One region of the Thalassotalea insulae genome, then DNA from elsewhere that is predicted to be linked to it. Evidence: riboswitches for the same ligand, from Rfam matches in the RefSeq annotation. Region 1 holds a riboswitch; the other holds the start of a gene.

Region 1 (10,010 bases):
ATTGGTATTGCCTTATATCCACAAGATGGCACTAGTTGTAGTGAACTGCTCAAAGCTGCTGATATCGCTATGTACAGCGCCAAAGATAAAGGCAAAAATGCCTACCAGTTCTTTATGCCTGAGATGAATCAGGCCATTAAAGAAAAGCTTAATTATGAAGAGAGCTTACGTAATGCCATTGAATGTGATGAATTTGAATTTCACTATCAGGCAAAGCATACAAAAGACAACAACTCTATCATTAAAGCTGAAGGCTTATTACGTTGGCGAAAAAAAGATGGTCAGTTAGTCATGCCAGATGAATTTATTGCCATTGCCGAAGAATCAGGCTTAATCGTGCCTATCAGTTATCACATTTTCGACCATGGTTGTCGCTTTATTAATGCACTTGAACAGCAATTTAATAAGCCGGTGGAGTTATCTTTTAATTTATCAGGCCGTCAATTTAGACAACATGATCTGGCACAGAAACTTCATCAAATCACGCAGCAGCATCAGATTTCCCCCGGCAGTATTGAATTTGAGATCACTGAGAGTGTTATTATGGAAGACCCTAAATTGACACAGTCGATTTGTCAGCAGATCAAAGCAATAGGCTTTAAAATATCTCTGGATGATTTCGGTACGGGTTATTCTTCCCTTAGTTACATCCGAGATTATCCCATTGACAGTATTAAAGTCGATCGCGGCTTTATCACAGATGTTGAAACCGACGTTACGAAACAGGCGATAATTAACGCGGTCTTATCCATTGCGCAAAGTATGGGTTTAGAGGTCATCTGTGAAGGGGTTGAGACTAAAAATCAGTTGGTATTTCTTCAGCAAATGGGCGTTAATACAGTACAAGGTTACTACTTTAGTAAGCCATTAGCCGAACAGGAATTTATTTGTTATGTTAAAGAAAATTATTAAAAGATAACTGCGCTGCTATCATTATCTACCTTTACTGCTAACAGCCCTTAGGTAGCTCAGAAATATTAACAATTCTTGTCTGGAGAATATCCATTGTTAATCATATTTCCCTGCTCAATATAGTTATTAATCGCTTTAACACTCAGTCCCATTGTAGTCGAAAACTTTAATAATAACGCTTCAACCGCATTGTTTTTCTGGTAAGCAGACATTTCCAACACTTCGGCGATGTCAGCTAGGGCGATTAAACTTAAAGTGCCGGCACTGCCCTTCAACTTATGAGCAATTTCTCTCGCTTGCTGGAAGTTTACTTGCTTAAACGCTTCCGTTAACAATTGTGGGTCTTCACGATGAACCTGCAAAAATAAAGTCAGTTGCTGTTGGTAAATATCCGGGTTTTGCCAACGACTCAAGGCATCATTAACATCGATTAATGGCTTAGATTCAAGTATTGATGTTTCAGATGTTAATCTTTCCGGTATTACTGATTGTTCCATGCACTGCACCTTATCGAGATTAGCATTATCATTGCCAATACCTTGCGTTGTAGGGCTATGTTCAAGTGAAGTTTGTGATGCCTGACGAAACCTGAGAATTTCTTCAACTAACTTATTCACTTCAAATGGCTTAGAAACAAACGCGTTCATCCCCGCTTCATCCGCCGCATCTTGTTGCGATTTAAATGCCCCGGCGCTTAGTGCAATAATAGGTGTCGTATTATAGACAGGCAAAGCTCGAATCTCTTTAGTGGCCTGATAACCATCCATCACCGGCATCTGAATATCCATCAAAATGACATCAAACGGCTGGCTTCGCTGTTTAATTTGCGTCAATGCTTGCGCACCATCCTCTGCCGTTTCAACAATAGCTCCTTCACCTGCCAATATGCTCTGCGCCACTTCACGATTGATTGCACTGTCATCAACTACCAGAATTTGTACTGCAGACAAGCGATTTTTACTATTTTTCGCCAAATTGGCTGAGCTTTGTATTTGTCCCTGAACATTTTTTGCTTCGATAATGACATCATACAAGCTTGACGTGGTCACGGGTTTGGTCAGCACTAAATCCACCAATTGATCGGTATGTTCGTTATACACGGTATCACGACAGTTGGGTGCAACCAGTAAGATAATCGTGATATCAAGGTTAGCAAACTCTTGTTTTATCGCTCTGATCACTGATAAGCCATCGCACTTATGCAAATGATAATCTAGCAACAATATATCGAACGGGTCGTCCTGATTATCCCTGATCAACTGAATCGCGGTTTTAGCGGAGTCAGTATCTTCCGCGTACCAACCTAAGCTACTACAAATGTCCATCACACTGGCACGCGTTGTTGAATTATCTTCGGCAATTAACACCCGCTGATGCATCATTTCAGGCACTGAGCTTTTCTGCGGATCACTGACTTCAAACACCAGTTCAAAATAGAATTCACTACCTTTACCTGGTTCACTGGTTAAATTGAGCTCTCCCCCCATCAAGGTAACAAGCTTTTTACTGATCGCTAAACCTAAGCCTGTACCGCCAAAATGACGGGTTGTGGTAGAGTCTGCCTGAGAAAAAGCACTAAATATTTGCTTTTGCTTATCCTTTGGAATACCAACACCTGTATCACGTACAGAAAAACGTAACTTGACCTGACTATCGTCCGCTATTTTTTCGATTAATTTCACCGAAAAGGCAACTTCTCCCCGCTCAGTAAATTTAAGAGCATTACCCACCAAATTAATTAGTACCTGACCTAATCTTAATGGATCCCCCATTAAAAACTCCGCATCTTTCGGCGGCGCTGACACAATCACTTCGACTGATTTATTCCCAACCGATGACGACATAATATTAGCCAGATTATCAATAACATCAGACAGTTGAAACGGGATGTTTTCTAATGTTAAACGACTGGCTTCAATTTTTGAGAAGTCCAGTAAGTCATTGATGATCCCTAACAACGAAGTGCCTGCATGATGAATTTTCTTCACCATGGTTAAGGTTGCTTGCGGTAAATCCTGCTCTTTCAGTAAATAAGCTAAACCAAGAATGGCATTCATTGGTGTTCTGATTTCATGACTGATATTAGCAACAAACTCGCTTTTAGCATTACTCGCCGCAATCGCTTTATCCTTTGCTTGTTCTAATTCTGCGGTACGCTCTTGTACTTGATGTTCTAACGAGTTATTTAATTCAATAATTTGCGATTCAATTTGCTTTTGTTGAGTAATGTCGCGAAAAATCCCAGCAACACCTGTAACTTGGTTTTTATTTGACACAATTGGTGAAAGGTTAATCGAGACATCAATCAACTTGCCACAGTGAGTTTTTGCTTTAAAGTCAAAAGGTTCGACCACACCGCCTTGAAAAATAGCTTTCAATGTTTGCGCAGTTAAGATGCTACTTTCACTCGGTATTATCAATTCAAAAATACTTTTGCCGGTAACATAACCTTGGGTATAGCCGAAGGTATGCTCTGCTGACGTATTCCAGCTTTTAACCTTACCGCTAATATCCATCCCCACAATGGCATCATTGGAGTTTCGGATAATGGCTTCATATTCAGATTTGGCCTCCAACAGCATTAATTTTTTACGCACATAAATATCGGCCGCCAGCAAGATCAACGAAATAATAAACACGGAAAAAAGTATACTGGTATATGCCAAGGTCGTTCTTGCGGAGATCTCCTGTTCGATAGCCGATTGTTGGGCAGCAACAATTAACGTTAAAAACTCATGTGGTTCAGTATTACCTAAGAAAATGTTGTGCTCTTGATAATAGATTTTTTCATTAGCCAAGGTGGAGTATAGGGTCGCTAGTTTTGCGCTTGATGGTTGCTCTTCAGCTAACACAAAGTATTTTTGCCAACTATGCTGTTGACCTAAATCAGCAGAAAACTCCAGTTCTGGTGCTGGGCCTATGATAAATTCGCCAATGCTATTGAGTAGGTATGTCTGATAATCATTGCTTAGATTGTGCCGTAACTGCCCTAGTAAAACCTCAGCATTATAGTTAACGATCAAAATGCCGGAAAATTCTCCCTGATTATTGAAAATAGCTTTTGCGATACGAATAGTTTTAATATGAGGGTATTCAACCTTGCCATATTCCCGGTTTAAATTAATAGTGGATAGATAGAGTGCATCCGGACTCAATTGAGCACTTTCGGTGTAATACTTTTTATCACTTTTCCTTTGTAATTCGCTATCTGGTACGACTCGGATAACCCCGTATTTACGATGGACCCGAACAATTTCTCGTCCTTGCTCCGGTGCAAAAATATAGCGAATTTGTGTGATATTCGGGTCGTGTTCAATATACCCCTTAAAGATAATTTGTAAACGTGAGCGCCAAAGTTCATAGGTCGTGCCGTCATAGGGATCTATTCTGCCATTTTCATAGGCTCGAACAATCCCCTGTACCGGCGGCGTGGAATGAAGAAATCGTACTTGATGTTGCCAATTTGCTAATTGGCGAGTTAGAGCATCCTGCCTCAGTGACAAATTCTCGGCTATTTCATGTTCTAGTTCATTAAAAACATCACGACGAATGTCTGAATTCACATAAAAGGCAAACGCTACCCCGATAACCACAGTCGTTATAATTGCGTATAAAAATGGACGGCGAATGGCAAAAAACTGAGAACTCGCTTTAGTAGACATAGTACTTCCTTATACGAAAACACACGCTTTATTACCTAAGCATAGTCACCACTATCAAATAAAAACTGTATCCATACTATCCCTAGATCTCTTAACAATATAGTCGTGCTAACAAATATTGCCATCTGACATCGTTCTAGCTCTCACTGGAGGTATTGATGTTGCCGAACAAAGATAACGCTAATTTAGCATTGCTAGGAAGATACCAATGCATATAAGAAGCAAGAATATTGTTATGTAAATAGACAAATTCCCCTAAACGCTCGCTCGGATGATGGCGAGTCTGAGATAAAGGCGTTAATCTCACTTCTGCCTTTGAGTAATGAAAACTGTGACCACGAATAATATTATCACTGTTATTATTACCTGTATTATCACCAAAAGGTAAAACGACCCATTGCGATCCTATGGCTGTGAGCTTTTCTTGCATCACAGCTTTGCCCGGCAATAAGCCAAGTAGCGAGTATTGCTGACCAGCAAAATTGGTTAGTTCATCAAGTAAATAGAGCATGCCACCACACTCCGCAATTATCGGTTTATTAGTGGCAGCAAAAGCTTTGACGTCACTAATAAATGTATGATTTTCGGCTAACTGCTGAGCATATAATTCAGGATAGCCGCCAGGAATATACAAGACATCGCCGTCTGGCAAGTGGCTATCTTCCAGCGCCGAACAATAAACAAGCTCGGCTCCTGCTTGCTGTAAAAAGGCAATATTCGCAGCATAAATAAAACTAAATGCCCGATCTTTAATAATAATAACGCGCGTTCCTGCTAACGCACCTGTTATATCGGATATTTGTTCGTCTTGTTTAACAGCAAAGAACTCAACTGCGGCAGGTAATTCCGTCAGTTTAGTCGCATTAATATAACTGGCAACAAGATCGAGTTGTGCATCTATCTCACTCAGCTCCTGTGCTTGCACTAACCCTAAATGTCGCTCAGGTAAAGTGACCTCATTATCTTTAGGCAAACGTCCATAAAAAGTGATATCGGAGGCTAAGTTTTCCTGCAAAAGCTCTGCATGCCTTTCACTATTAACGCGGTTAGCAAATACACCAGCAAACGGTAATTCAGGACAAAACTTTGCTAAGCCATGGGCTAGTGCAGCAAAGGTTTGTGCCATCGCCTTGGCATCAATCACTCCAAGTACTGGAATATTAAAGTAACGGGCTAAATCAGCACTGCTTGGCGTGCCATCAAATAATCCCATCACACCTTCAATTAAAATAAGGTCAGATTCTTTTGCTGCCTGATAAAGCAATTCCTGACAGCCTCGCTCCCCCACCAGCCAGAGATCTAGCTGATAGACTAATTGACCACTGGCCTGACGTAAAATCATCGGATCAATAAAATCAGGCCCAACTTTAAAAACAGTCACTTTCTTGCCCTGATTTTTATGATAGCGGGCAAGCGCTGCTGTGATTGTAGTTTTACCTGAGCCAGAATGTGGCGCCGCAATAATAAGTGCCGGACAATTAACACCGGTACCTGGCAGATGTTCCGGTTTATTATTTAATGAAAATGCGTGTTTAGCGGATGTCATTAGTTATACCTCTGTTATCGTTCATCATTAATAACTACGCTATAACTTAGCGCTCTCCTTAGCATTAAATTTGGCAATGACCTTCTGCTGACGTAATAAACAACTGCCAACAAAGTCTATCGCGACCGCAATTACCACGTAAAAGACGGGCTTAGTAACAGCACTGGCATAATATTTTTCGACACGAGCTAGGTATTCTTGCCAGGATAAAGAAGCAAAGTTACCCGAGAAAGCGTAATAACTCCCATTAGAAATGAAAAATGCTATTGAACCGACAATAAATAAAGTAGCAGCTACTTTGATACTCGACAGGCCAGCACTAGATTGTCGCCATTGAGGCTTTGCCCAATAGCCACCGACAAACATCAAGCCATAACTAACAACCAGCGCAGGGTATGAAGGGGTTAAACAATCGCCCAAATAACCCCGAGAATAAGATGACGCTAAATCAAGCCCTATGGTGAGTAAATAGAAAAACCAAAACGCTTTCATATTTCTCAAATACATGCCAGCAATAAAGAAAATCGCGGTTGATGCACTGGGTAAATGATTAAGACTGGCAAAATGGTGGCCGCGAGTCGCTACCATTAATAACGTCAGTAACACAAACAGGGCCAAAGTGATACTAACAGGTTGGGGCAATTTAACTGATTTCATAACGATTCCGTTGTCACAATAAACAAAGTTTAACGGTGTTGGAAATCAAAGTAGATAAAGTTTGGCAGCCATGCAGCATCAAAAACTAGTTAAGCATTGTACTGGTAAAACACGGGCCTGCTGCTTAGCTTTTATCTGTCTTTGGTTCACCGCCCACCGCAGTTCTCAAACAATACCTAATAAATTAGGCATGATCAGGCCGGTCTCCGGACTTCTGTTCATCGCATTTGCAACACCTTCCCATATCCAGCTAACGACAGAATCGTTTAAATACAGTGGTTACGTTGCTGCTCACAGTTACCGTTGCGGGGGCAGTACTGGCATTTCACCAGTTTCACGTTTCATCTTTACAGTGTCGTAATGCTTTGTTCGATCAAAGTATTACGACTGCTAAGACACCTAAATCACTGCAGATATTACGTGATAACCTGCTTCGCTTCAATAGCAAAAACGCCGAAAAAACAACTCATCTAACCACAATAATTTTTAAAATCTTTCAAGGTGATATAGATTGAAGCCGAGTGCGAGTTTCGCTATGCTGCGCATCCAGTTTGTTCATCCAGACCTAGCGCCAGGAGCAATAAAATTAAATGAAGGCTAATTTATATTTAGCGCGCCACGGAGAAACCAAGTGGAACAAAGTGCAACGTTTTCAAGGACAGCTTGATAGTGAATTAACGACAAAAGGCAGACAACAAGCAAGAAATATCGCCGAACGTCTGGAAAAAAGCAACATAAGTCACATTATTTCATCTCCCCTTGGTCGTGCCATCACCAGCGCCCAAATTTGCCAAGAAATTTTAAAAATCCCACATCAAACTGAGAGTGATTTAACTGAACGACACTTAGGACACTGGCAAGGCCAACAATTAAAAAATATTCAGGCATCGCCAGATTATCAGAAAATTTTTCAGCAATTTACTCAAGCAAAGCCATTAGGCGGTGAAAGCGCTATTGATTGTGCTCAGCGTATTTCTCAGGTATTAGAACAAATTGCAAAAGCCTATCTTAACAAGAATGTATTAGTCATTTGCCACGGTGAAGCACTACGTTGCTTGCTCGCGAAACAAGGTTATCATTCCAACGCTAGTGCCTATGAATTATTTAATAACGGCGATATTATCCATTTAAGCTATCAACACCAAATCAAAAGCTTTCAGCTTCATCAACTGGCGTTGGCATCATAGATTAGGGCGGTATTGAAACAAGGAATGTCGTTATGGACGGGTTAATTACACTAAGTGAGCAGCTTTGGGCTGTCTTACCAACGTTTTCCACCAGCCTGACTATTTTGCTGGCCTTACTGTTAGACAAGCGATTAGGAGAAGCCAAACATTATCATTACCTGGTTGCTTTTGGCACACTTGCTAATGTCATTGAAGCTAAACTCAATCCAGATCACCACATAGTCGCGGCTAAGAATGTGCTACCTACTCAATTGAAAGTAAAAGTCGTTGGCCTGATTTCCTGGTGCCTGCTGGTGATGCCAATACCACTATTATATTTTTATTTGCTGTCAAACCTTAACTGGTACTGGCAACTGCTCTGTGATGCCACAATACTGTACCTGGCGCTCGGCCTTAACAGCCTGCACCAGCACGCAATGCAAATATACCGGCCACTAGCTAATAACGATATTGCCAGCGCCCGTCACTTTACCGGCTATATTGTCAGCCGAGATACCAACAAGCTATCAGAGCAGGAAATCGCGCGTGCAACAGTAGAATCCATGCTGGAAAACGGCCATGATGCGGTTATCGCCTCATTAGTTTGTTACCTGATTGGCGGAGCCCCGCTGGTGATCATCCACCGACTGGCCAATACCTTAGATGCAATGTGGGGTTATAAAACGCCGCGCTATCTACATTTTGGCTATGCCAGTGCCAAACTCGATGACTTACTTGGTTTTATTTCAGGAAAAATTTGTACTGTGCTCTATGCAATGCAAGGTAACCTTAAACAAGCGCTAAGTAACGCCTACCAGCAAGGTAATAGTTATAAAAGCCATAATGGCGGCTGGGTAATGGCCGCTGGAGCAACCGTTTTAAAACGCCAGCTTGGCGGCACGGCAAATTATCACGGCCAACAACTCAACTCGGTAACTTTAGGGCAAGGAAGGCCAGTGCAGGCTCAAGACATCAAAGCCAGTTTAACAATTGTCACCAATGCCAGTATGCTATTAGTCATTACCACCTTTATTTATCAGTTAACAATTTTAATATTTCATTATTATTAAAGCACCTATGACCTTAATTCACGGCGGCCAGCTTAACCAGATAGCAAAACAATACAATATTCCAGTAAGTGACTGGCTCGACTTATCAACCGGTATTGCACCATTAAGTTATCCAATTCCTAAGGAGATCCCGTTAGCCATTTGGCAGCAGTTGCCACAACTTAGTGAAAAATTAATCATCGCCGCCCAAGATTATTATCGCTGTCAACAACTGGTCGTTACCAATGGCAGTCAGGCCGTCATTAGTGCTTTGCCTCAGTTATATCGACTACATCAGCCTAAAGGGGAGCATGTTTATTTGCCTGAGCGCGGTTACAAAGAGCATGCCTACGCCTGGCAACAGGCAGGTTTTCAGCTAATGTATTATCAAGATGAACTACCACCACTTGCTGAGCTCACTCCACATTCGGTACTGGTAGTGATCAATCCGAATAATCCAACCGGAAAGTTTTTTACTCGGCAGGAACTGCTTAGCTATCGAAGACAAATGCAAAAACTCGATGGCTTGTTAATAGTTGATGAAGCATTTATCGATGTTATGCCTGATGAATCGCTGGCTTCACCAATAACCGATGAGCATACACTGGCATTACGCTCGTTTGGCAAATTTTTTGGCCTAGCCGGACTACGGATTGGCTTTTTAATCGCAGATAGCACTTGGTGCGATTCATTTAAACGCTGTCAGTCACCGTGGCAAGTTAACGGCCCGGCGCAATTTATCGCCGAACAGGCATTAACTGATATAAAATGGCAGGCTCAGCAAAAGCAACAATTACAACATTTAAGACAGCAACAGCAAATCGTATTAGAGAAGGTTTTTAATGGACATTTATCCGATGAAATAAAAGGCACGGACTTATTTCTGACCTTACGCTTTAAACAGCCAAGTGATGCGCCTAAATTATACCATTTATTATGTCAGCAGGGCTTATATTGTCGCCTGACTGATGAGCAGGACAGCTTAAGGTTTGGCATCGCCACCTCAGAACAAATCCCC
Region 2 (10,010 bases), 610 kb from region 1:
TTAACTGGCAAGGCTAATTGTATCGTTAAGCCGTGCTCAGGTGGTGACAAATTGGCGATATTGATATCACCATCTAATCGCATTAATAATTCTTTAACTATGGTTAACCCTAGTCCACTACTTTTAATAGGGGATTGCTCAGGTGTAGGACCATGATAAAAGGCCTCAAATACTTTTTGCTGTAATTCCGGTTCAATGCCTGGCCCTTGATCTGTGATGCTAATAACTACTTGCTGCTGTTGTGCTTGAGCTGTAATGGTGATTTCACCATTTATTGGTGAGTACTTGATGGCATTTGACAGTAAGTTATCTAAGATCACAGACAATTGCTTACTGTTGGTTTTTAATGTCAGTGCTTGGCATTCAGTAGAAATTTTTAGTTGTTTACTTTGAATGTCTAATTGCCTGAGTTTAAGACATTGTGTTAGCAGGTTAGTAAAGTTTACTTGTTGTGCATCTTGTAAGCTGGTGGAGTCGAGCACAATATTGAAATCCAGTAAGTCTTCGATTAATTGTTGTAGTCGTGAAACACTGAGTTTGATGATATTAGTCACTTCCTGCTGCTCAGCATTTAAGCTACCAACACTGTTATCATAAAGTAATTCTGTTCCTTCTCGAATCGCTGCCAGTGGTGTTTTAAGCTCGTGGGAAATATGGCGAATAAAACTCGATTTTTGTAATTCGAGTGAATGTAGTCGGCTGCGCATGAGCTCGAGAGCGTCAGCAATTTCTTTAATTTCTTTCGTGCCTTTAAAGCTAATCTTATCTTCAAAATGTCCCTGTTCTAAACGTTTTATTTTGCTGGAAAGCTGTCGTAATGGTCTTAATATTAGTAGTGCAAAAATAACGGCTAACAGCACAGAAAAAGGAATGATTGCTAAGCTTTGCCAAATAGTGGTGGTCACCTTATCTGCTGAACTTTGCATGTATTCCACCTGCTGGTTGATTAGCTGGTCGCTGAGTAGTTCGATTTGCTGCATATCCTGGCTGATGCTTTTAAATTTTTGTTCAATGTCCGACAGTGTTTGTTGTTGATTGGCTTTTTCGCTCAGCAGCTTATCTATGGCCTTGATGTGACTAATAATTTGAGTACTTAAGCGATTAAGTTCTGCTTGTTGGTATTGAGCTGCTTTATTTGTCAGCAATTCGGTAAAGTCCGATTTATTTTCCTGGTAGAAGGTCAACAACCCTGATTCTTGGAGTACGATGTACTGGCCGGCAAAGCGTTGCATTTTGTTGGCTGACGCACTGAGTTGACGATTAGTTTCTACTAATTCAGCAACATTGAAAATGGCCTGGCTGCCTTGTTGTGCGAGATGGTTTACCTGGCTGGAACTGTACAGTAGTGCGATGATCAACGGTAGCAATACTAGACTAAAGCCCAATAATGTTAAGGTTTTTATTGATAAACCTCTTAAAAACAGCACGTTAATATAGTGAGTAATAATGTTTTTGAATGAACCGCTCACAAGCAAGTTGTTTCCTGAATGAAAATGAAAAGTTAGCAGCTTCTTTTTTACGGTATTTTCTTGTTAATAACAACACTGTCTCTATCTGGAGACAGTGTTTTTTTTATGGTGTTTCTCTTTTAAGTTTTTGATAAATAAGTAGGTTTTTATCCGTGCGTTTAAATGTTAGCGGATTATTTTCTTTTTACTTATTTTGTTGTTGCTAATTGGCGACAGTATTTTAAATGGATTAAATGAAAATTTTGATAAATTCCAATCAAAACAATAGGTTAAAAACATGGTACACCCTGTGCTTTGTTGTGGTGAAGCTAAAATATTTGGCTAGGTTTTAATCTATTAAATTTCAATAAGGAATCCATAATGGAAGCAATTAGTATAAAAAAAGTGACGGCAGTAGTAGCTATTTCTATTATCGGTGCGCTGGCGGTTGATGCTAGTGCAAATGAAGCGAAAGTTGTGCCGGTTAAAGCGGAAACGTTAACTTCTCAAGTAGGCGAGTTTTCGGCGTTAATTAAACAGTTTGATAAAGACAGTAACGGCTTATTAAGTGAAGAAGAATTAAAATCGTCTAAAAAATCGGCGTTAGTTAGTGCGTTCACTAAAATTGATAAAAATGCTGACCTTGGTGTTAGTGAAGAAGAATTTAATCAATATTTAGCATTAGCTAGCAAGTAAATAATCTCTGTATATTTCTCCCTATCTTTGTCGGTTACACTCCCAGCCTGTAACCGACCTTTTTTTAAGGTATTAGCAATGACAACCATGCCCCGTTATATTGAATTAGGTGACTGGATTTTTGAAATCAAATCGGTAAGAGCAATAAGAACAAAACGCTATGGTGATCAATATAGTGCAATAGCTAACTTTAACGTTAATGGAGATAACGTTTATGTCGATGGGTTAATGACTCGAGAACAAGAACAGTTTACTGGACAAGATTTTCAGGTATTTAAAGAGTTTTGTCGTCAGTTAGGTGCTAAGCAAGCACATTTTGACCGTTTTAAACACGGTAAACTAATCTCGCAGAAAGTGATGATTGAACAACCTGAACCTCAAACGATTTTACAGTTGGTAAAGTAATTCTTTGTGATGCTTTGTCGGTCACTCTTTTGCTGTGTGAGCTACTTTTCGGGGGAATTGGGCTAGCATATTGTTAACCGTCAATGCCGGGGCATGTGGATTTTTTGATAGAAGAAATTGGCTAAAATTTATTTTGCTCCATTGTTGTTCAACAAAAAATTGCTTGAACTGAGCAACATTACTACTATCGATGATCTCATACTGATGAACAACGGATGGTAAAAAGCGGTTAATGCCTTGCTGCAAATCAATAATCTTCACTAATGCATTGGCGACCATAAACAGGTGGCCACCCACTGAGGCCGTAATATCTCCTTGTTCAATTTTCTCTAGTGCTTGTGGTAACCAGTCGAAGCCACCAATTATAATAGGTGAGGATGAACTTTTCTGATGTAAACGTAATAGTTCCAATGCCAGTTGATCCCCAACACACCAATAGATGTTTGCTTTTGGGTAGCGCTTTTTAATCATAGGTAAGCGTTCAGTAATTAACAATGGATTCCAATACATTGGAAATATTTGTTCAACGAATATGCCTTGTTCTGGTGGGGAGTTTTTTAGTTGTTCGAGTGCGTACTGACGAGCGGAGCCCACTTCATCAAAATCACCACCGATGCCAACAATATGAATTTCTTGGTTTGATTGTTGTTGTTTGTACGCGCTAATTAATGCGTTAAGTAGTAATTTTCCACCCGTCTTGTTGTCATAATTGATTTGCCCAATCCAATATTGGTATTTCTCCTGAGGGTCTCCGAGTCGTTGTCGAATATCACCGTGAAAAGCTTGTTCTAATGTAATGAAAGGAATTTTGGCGTGTTCTAATAGTTTAAATATTGCTTCAGTATTACCTAAGAAAGGTCTGAAAATAAGATAATCAGGATGGTTCCTACTATTGATTACCTGGTGAATGGTTTCTTTTAAGGCAAAGCGATTCGGATCAGTATTAATAAGCTTGAGTTTTATATTGAGGCTGTCGGCTGCTGCTTGGCTGATTTGCGCTACACGTTGCCAAAATATTGGGCCTTTCTGATCGGGAATGATAAAGGTGACTTGAGGAGACGTAGCATAGCTGTATGAGCAAATACTAAGAAAGCATATCAGCGATAATACAATTGAGTAATTTTTTATCACAATATTATTGGGCAAAACAGTACTGTTAAGTTGTCTTTAGATTAAGTAAACATCAAAATCCATAAATTAACAAATTAGTACTTTATTAGAGAGAGCAACTTATTCGAACTTTTGGGTTCTTAATTGCGGTAGGTTCTATCAGTTATTGTGCTTATATTACTCCAGATAAAGGGGGGAGCAAACAACATGCCTATCATAGGAGAGTTTCCCATTACTTTACTCAGTGAAGTTTGCATTAACATAGAGCCGACAAATGTTGCATAAGTAATGATGTTTATCAAACGGCTTGAATAGTAAAACCTCGCCATTTAGACGAGGTTTTTTATCGCCGAAATACATTTTAGACGTCTATATAGCTAAACTATAGCAGTCTATAAATTACTGTGCTAAAGTAGCGCGAATTTCTGGTGTTTGTTTAGTGTGACTAAACAACTTAAAAGGGAATGTGGTGCGTATCCATTGGCTGATGAGCTTAAGATATTAGTCCACAACTGTTCCCGCAACTGTAAGTAGAGCTGAATTTATTATCCACTGGCCTGATTGTTAGGCTGGGAAGGTCAAATTTGGGATATCTCTATAAGTCAGGAGACCTGCCAGAATGAAAGACAAATAAACCGTGCGGGTAACATGGTGGCTATATTCTTAAGTGATAGTTAACGCTATTACTGTTTAATATTTCCTTTCCTGCCGCACTCATATTGTTGTTGATGTGGTTCTTATGACAGCTGTTCAAATACAAGCACAAAATATTAACTGGCAAATCGATGGTAAAACCATAGTGGAAGATGTCAGTTTTACAGTCGCGAAAAATGAAACTTTTGGTATTGTCGGGCCTAATGGTGCCGGAAAAACTTCGCTGTTAAAGTGTTTGTATCAGGAGTACCCGTTATCTTCCGGTCAGGTGTTACTCGATGGTATGCCATTAGATTTGTTCGATCGTAGAGAAGTGGCGCAAAAAATTGCAGTGGTCAGTCAGTTGCACGAAGCTGTCTTTAACTTGACGGTACTGGATATCGTTAATATGGGGCTGATCCCTTATAAAACTTTATTTGCCAGAAATACGGATCAAGATCGTCAGTTAATTGCACAGGCGCTAACGACCGTCGACTTATTAGATAAACAGCATCAGGTATTTAATACTTTATCTGGTGGGGAACAGCAACGCTGTTTAATCGCCCGTGCTATTGTGCAGCGTCCTCAGGTGTTGATCATGGACGAACCCACGAATCACCTCGATGTTTTTTATCAGCATCAAATTTTATCCATGGTAAAAAAACTAGGGCTAACATTGATCATGACCATTCATGATTTGAATTTGGCGGCGCAATATTGCGATAGGTTACTGCTGCTATCAGGCGGTCAGGTGCTAGCATGTGATACGCCAGATATCGTGCTGCAAGCGTCACGGTTAAAAGAAGTTTTTCATCTTGATTGTTTAGTGGATCGTAATCCGTTGACCGAAAAAGTGCGTGTGACCTATGCAATGATTGACGAGGAAGCGAACCATGAATAGTACTAAGTATTACTCGCGCTTTGCTATTATCGCCGTATTAGTGCTTGGCTCATTCGTTGCTTCTATGGGCTTTGGCACCGCAGAGCTTGATTTTGCTAATGTCTGGCAGTGTTTATCTGACCAGTGCCAACGACCCATTTATCACACTATTTTGCTCGAAATTCGTTTTCCACGAATAATCATGGGCTTTCTTGCTGGATTTGCTTTAGCGGCTGCTGGGGCCTTGATGCAAAATGTTACTCGCAATCCATTAGCCGATCCTTACTTGTTTGGTATTGTTGCTGGTGCAGGGTTAGGGGCGACTATTTCAGGTTTACTACCTCAATATTTACAGGCATTTTCATTGCCATTAGCGGCATTTTTAGGGGCGTTATTTGCGGTAGCAATTGTCGTAGTGATTATAATGAATAATAACTGGCGCCGAGTGGAACATTTGCTATTGGCCGGGGTGGCGGTGTCGTTTTTGCTAAGTTCTATTACTAGCTTTATTCTCTATTTTGGTGAAGCATTTGCTAGCAATCGGGTGATTTTCTGGATGATGGGATCGTTAGCTCGAGCGGATTATCAGGCGCTTGCCTGGATTGTTCCGGTGGTTTTATCTTGTACTTTGATTGCGTTGTTATTTGCTCGTCAGCTTGACGCCTTGCTGTTAAGTGATGAAAGTGCCCGCACGCTTGGAATTAATGTCGCCAAATTAAGGTTAATGGCGCTAGTGATCTGTGCAGCAATGACAGCGGTGATTGTTTCTTATTGTGGCGGTATTGGTTTTGTTGGCTTAATGATCCCTCATATTGTTCGTCCCTTTATCGGTAAAACTACAGCAAAATTATTAATTTGCTCTGGCTTAGTCGGTGGTTGCTTTTTGATCTGGGTTGATGTCATTGCACGTACTGTGGTGGCAGGACAAGAAATACCTATTGGTGTGATCACATCAGTTATTGGTAGTGTTTTCTTTCTAATTATAATGCGTAGGATGTGAGTAAGTGTTTACTATTGATTCGTTAGTGTCACCTAAATCGAGTGCTTTTTTGCACGCGATACAAGATAAAATTATTAATAAAACTAAACCACCAGGCTCACTGGGTTTATTAGAGCAAGTGGCACAACAATTGGCGTTAATTCAAAGTGTCGCTAGTGGAGAGTTTTGCCAGCGTATTGAAATTAACCAGCCAACTGCGATAGTTTTTGCTGGGGATCATGGCATTGCTCAGCAAAATGTCAGCATAGCACCCAGTGATGTTACTCGGCAGATGGTCTTAAACTTTCTCCAAGGGGGCGCGGCGATTAACTGCTTTTGCCGCGATAATAATATCGCGTTGAAAGTGGTAGATGCAGGTATTCAAACTCCTTTAACCGTCAAAGAAAAATCGTTATCGGCAGATTTTATTGAGCAGCGTTTAGGCGCAGGCACTGAGGATATCAGTCAACGGGCGGCGATGACGATGGCGCAAGTGGAGCAAGGGATTGCTTATGGTCAGCAGATAGTATCGTCGATTCGAACAACTGGTTGTAATCTGCTGATTTTTGGTGAAATGGGCATAGCCAATACCAGCGCGGCTTCAGCAATCTATATCGCATTAACCGGGGAAAATGTACAAGATAGTGTTGGCCAGGGCACCGGTATTAGCTCAGAACAGTTAACCCGAAAAAAAGCATTGGTTGCTCAGGCAGTCGAACGGGCACAACAAGCAGTAGAGACGTTTGAGCCTATGGATGTTTTAGCTGAGCTTGGCGGCTTTGAAATTGTGCAGATTGTTGGCGCTATGTTAGCAGCGGCACAGGCTAAGATGGTGATTTTAGTTGATGGCTTTATTGTTACCAGTGCGGCATTAGTCGCTGCAAAACTGTATCCTGAGGTCAGTGATTATTTTATTTTTGCGCACCAGTCGAATGAGCTGGCGCATAAAAAGATGTTGGCTTACTTTAACGTGACGCCTTTATTATCATTAGATTTGCGCTTAGGTGAAGGTACTGGCGCTGCATTGGCACTGCCATTAGTACAAGCGGCCGCTAGTTTTTACAATGAAATGGCAAGTTTTGAAAGTGCCGGAGTGACTGTTTAATGGCGGTGCTGTTAAGTCGTCGACGGCAAGTAGAAATCAGACGGCAATGGCAGTTATTGTGCTTGGCGATAATGTTTTTTACCCGCTTACCAGTCGGTGGTGGGCTGATTTATTCTGAACAGCGAATGAATCAGGCTAATCGTTATTTTTCGCTTGTTGGCTTATTGTTAGGTTTGCTGGTGGCATTTAGCTATCAACTATTGGCTATGTTGTTTCCGATAGCGTTAGCGCTGGTATTAACCTTGATCATTAGTGTTTTACTTACCGGGGCATTTCATGAAGACGGGTTAGCGGATATGGCAGACGGTATTGGTGGCGGTTATAGTCCACAGGCAAGACTTACTATTATGAAAGACAGCCGCATAGGGACCTTTGGCGCTATTAGCTTATTACTGGCATTGGCGCTGAAATTCGTATTGTGGCTTAATCTAGCTCAGCAGACGCTTTTACTTCCTAGTGTCATTGTCGCTTATTCGTTATCACGTGCACTGGCCGCCAGCTTTATTTATAACACCCCTTACGTCAGTGATACTAAGCTAAGTAAAAGCAAGCCGTTGGCTACTAAGCAAAGTCAGCAAGAGTTAGTTATTTTATTTTCTGTCGCGCTAATCTCTGCCGTTATTTTATTTAATAATATCGTCGGGTTTTATTGGTTACTGGTAAAACTGGTACTAATTTTAATGCTCTTTCGAGGGATTTTTCGTCGCTGGTTAATTGCGCGCCTCGGCGGTTTTACCGGTGATTGTTTGGGGGCAGCGCAACAGTTAAGTGAGTTATTGATTTATCTGGTTGTTGTCAGTCATCTATTTACCCAAGGATCGAGCTAATGTTGCATTTAGTCTTGGGCGGCGCTCGCTCAGGTAAGTCGTCGTTTGCCGAAAAATCAGTGCTGGCGCAATTATCCGCTGGACAAGTGCCCATCTATATTGCGACAGCTGAACCATTAGACCGTGGCATGAAACAGCGTATTGCACACCATCAAAAGTTACGCCAGCATCAGGCATGGCAGTTGATTGAATGCCCAAAGGCATTGGAGCAACCATTAGCAGAACTAGTGGTGGGGGATGTGATCTTAATTGACTGTTTAACCTTATGGCTCAGTAATCAACTAAGCACGGCGTTATTGAGGCAAAAGCGAACACAAGCTGAAAATGCTCAGTATTTAGGTGACTATTTACATCAACAGGTGGCAAGTTTAGTACAGCTATTAAGTCAACATCCTGCCAATATTACTTTAGTCTCTAATGAAATAGGGCTTGGGGTTGTGCCTATGGGGCAGGAAACCCGTGTTTTTGTTGATCATCAAGGCTGGATGAATCAAGCCTTGGCACAAGTGGCTGATAAAGTAACACTAGTAACCGCTGGTATTCCTTTAGCTTTAAAAGGTGACGGAGCTGTTACCAATGGCTAAGATTTATTTATTGCGCCATGGCGAAGTGTCGGGGCCAGCAGCTTTATATGGACACACAGATGTCGCGGTAAGCGCTGAGGTTAATGCCGCTATCTGCCGATTATTAGCAGGTCATACATTCAATATTAGCCGGATATTTTGCTCTCCACTGCAGCGTTGTCTGCGTTTAGCTCAATTATTAACTGCGCATTATCATTGTGCATTAAGCGAAGACAGCCGGCTAAAGGAAATGAATTTTGGTTGTTATGATGGCGTTGCTTTTGATGAACTTTATCAAGAACACAAAGCATGGCAGGCATTAGAGTTGTTTTGGCAAAATCCGGTGCAGCATCCTCTACCTCAGGCTGAGTTATTAACCGGCTTTTCTTTTCGGGTCATTCAGGCATGGCAGCAGATAGTACAATCCCTTGCGAGAGAGTGTGTAGATAGCGAGTATCTGGTGGTGTGTCATGGTGGCGTTATTCGTATGATCTTGGCACATTTACTCAATGTTGATTACCGTAATCCTGATTGGTATACCCAGCTATCAATTGCAAATGGTAGTTTAACAACTATTGATTATCAGCAAAGTAAATGTCGGGTGAGTAGTATTGCTAAGTCATTATTAATTAATCACGACAATAACAATGAAGAGTCGAATGATGACTTTATCTTTAGTGCTACAGCCCTGGTCGGTAAAAACTTGGAAATGAAATGAGTAATAACACGTTAATGGTGCAGGGCACGACCAGTGATGCTGGCAAAAGCACATTAGTTGCAGCCTTATGTCGGATTTATGCACGACAAGGAGTAAAAGTCGCGCCGTTTAAACCACAAAATATGGCATTAAACAGTGCTGTTACTCCCGATGGCGGTGAGATCGGCCGCGCACAGGCGGTGCAAGCGCAGGCAGCTAACGTGCCGTTATCGGTTGATTTTAATCCAGTGTTACTAAAACCTCAGTCAGATAAAAATGCTCAGGTGATCATCCATGGCAAAGTATTTTCCAGTATGGATGCACAGAATTATCATGATTATAAAAAAATCGCCTTGGATGCAGTAATAAGCTCGCATCAGCGTTTGCAGGAAAATTATCAACGAATCGTCGTTGAAGGGGCAGGCAGCCCAGCAGAAATTAATTTACGCGCCGGTGATATTGCGAATATGGGCTTTGCTGAACAAGTTGATTGCCCGGTGATTATTATTGCTGATATCGATAAAGGCGGTGTTTTTGCTCATTTAGTTGGCACGTTGGCACTGCTCAGTGAATCAGAACAGGCACGAGTTGTTGGCTTTGTTATTAACCGTTTTCGCGGTGATATTAAATTACTGGAGCCAGGGCTTGAGTGGCTGGAACAACATAC

What was found. Region 1 has a riboswitch for cobalamin ahead of QQK06_RS15590 (hypothetical protein). Riboswitches for the same ligand answer to the same signal wherever they lie in the genome.
Region 2: linked by a shared signal. The riboswitch ahead of QQK06_RS12985 (ABC transporter ATP-binding protein) and the one ahead of QQK06_RS15590 (hypothetical protein) in region 1 are both predicted to bind cobalamin.

Annotation. Positions count from the first base shown of each region.
Region 1 covers NZ_BSST01000001.1:3,467,589-3,477,598, reverse strand. The annotation lists gene QQK06_RS15605 (EAL domain-containing protein) at 1-912, shown strand, start outside; gene QQK06_RS15600 (response regulator) at 978-4,574, opposite strand; gene QQK06_RS15595 (cobyrinic acid a,c-diamide synthase CobB) at 4,711-6,120, opposite strand; gene QQK06_RS15590 (hypothetical protein) at 6,160-6,777, opposite strand; cobalamin riboswitch at 6,958-7,195, opposite strand; gene QQK06_RS15585 (histidine phosphatase family protein) at 7,368-7,964, shown strand; gene QQK06_RS15580 (cobalamin biosynthesis protein CobD/CbiB) at 7,997-9,013, shown strand; gene cobD (threonine-phosphate decarboxylase CobD) at 9,021-10,010, shown strand, end outside.
Region 2 covers NZ_BSST01000001.1:2,860,597-2,870,606, forward strand. The annotation lists gene QQK06_RS12965 (sensor histidine kinase) at 1-1,469, opposite strand, end outside; gene QQK06_RS12970 (hypothetical protein) at 1,830-2,144, shown strand; gene QQK06_RS12975 (hypothetical protein) at 2,223-2,549, shown strand; gene QQK06_RS12980 (ABC transporter substrate-binding protein) at 2,571-3,695, opposite strand; cobalamin riboswitch at 4,069-4,292, shown strand; gene QQK06_RS12985 (ABC transporter ATP-binding protein) at 4,399-5,193, shown strand; gene QQK06_RS12990 (FecCD family ABC transporter permease) at 5,186-6,172, shown strand; gene cobT (nicotinate-nucleotide--dimethylbenzimidazole phosphoribosyltransferase) at 6,177-7,256, shown strand; gene QQK06_RS13000 (adenosylcobinamide-GDP ribazoletransferase) at 7,256-8,083, shown strand; gene cobU (bifunctional adenosylcobinamide kinase/adenosylcobinamide-phosphate guanylyltransferase) at 8,083-8,667, shown strand; gene cobC (alpha-ribazole phosphatase family protein) at 8,660-9,364, shown strand; gene QQK06_RS13015 (cobyric acid synthase) at 9,361-10,010, shown strand, end outside.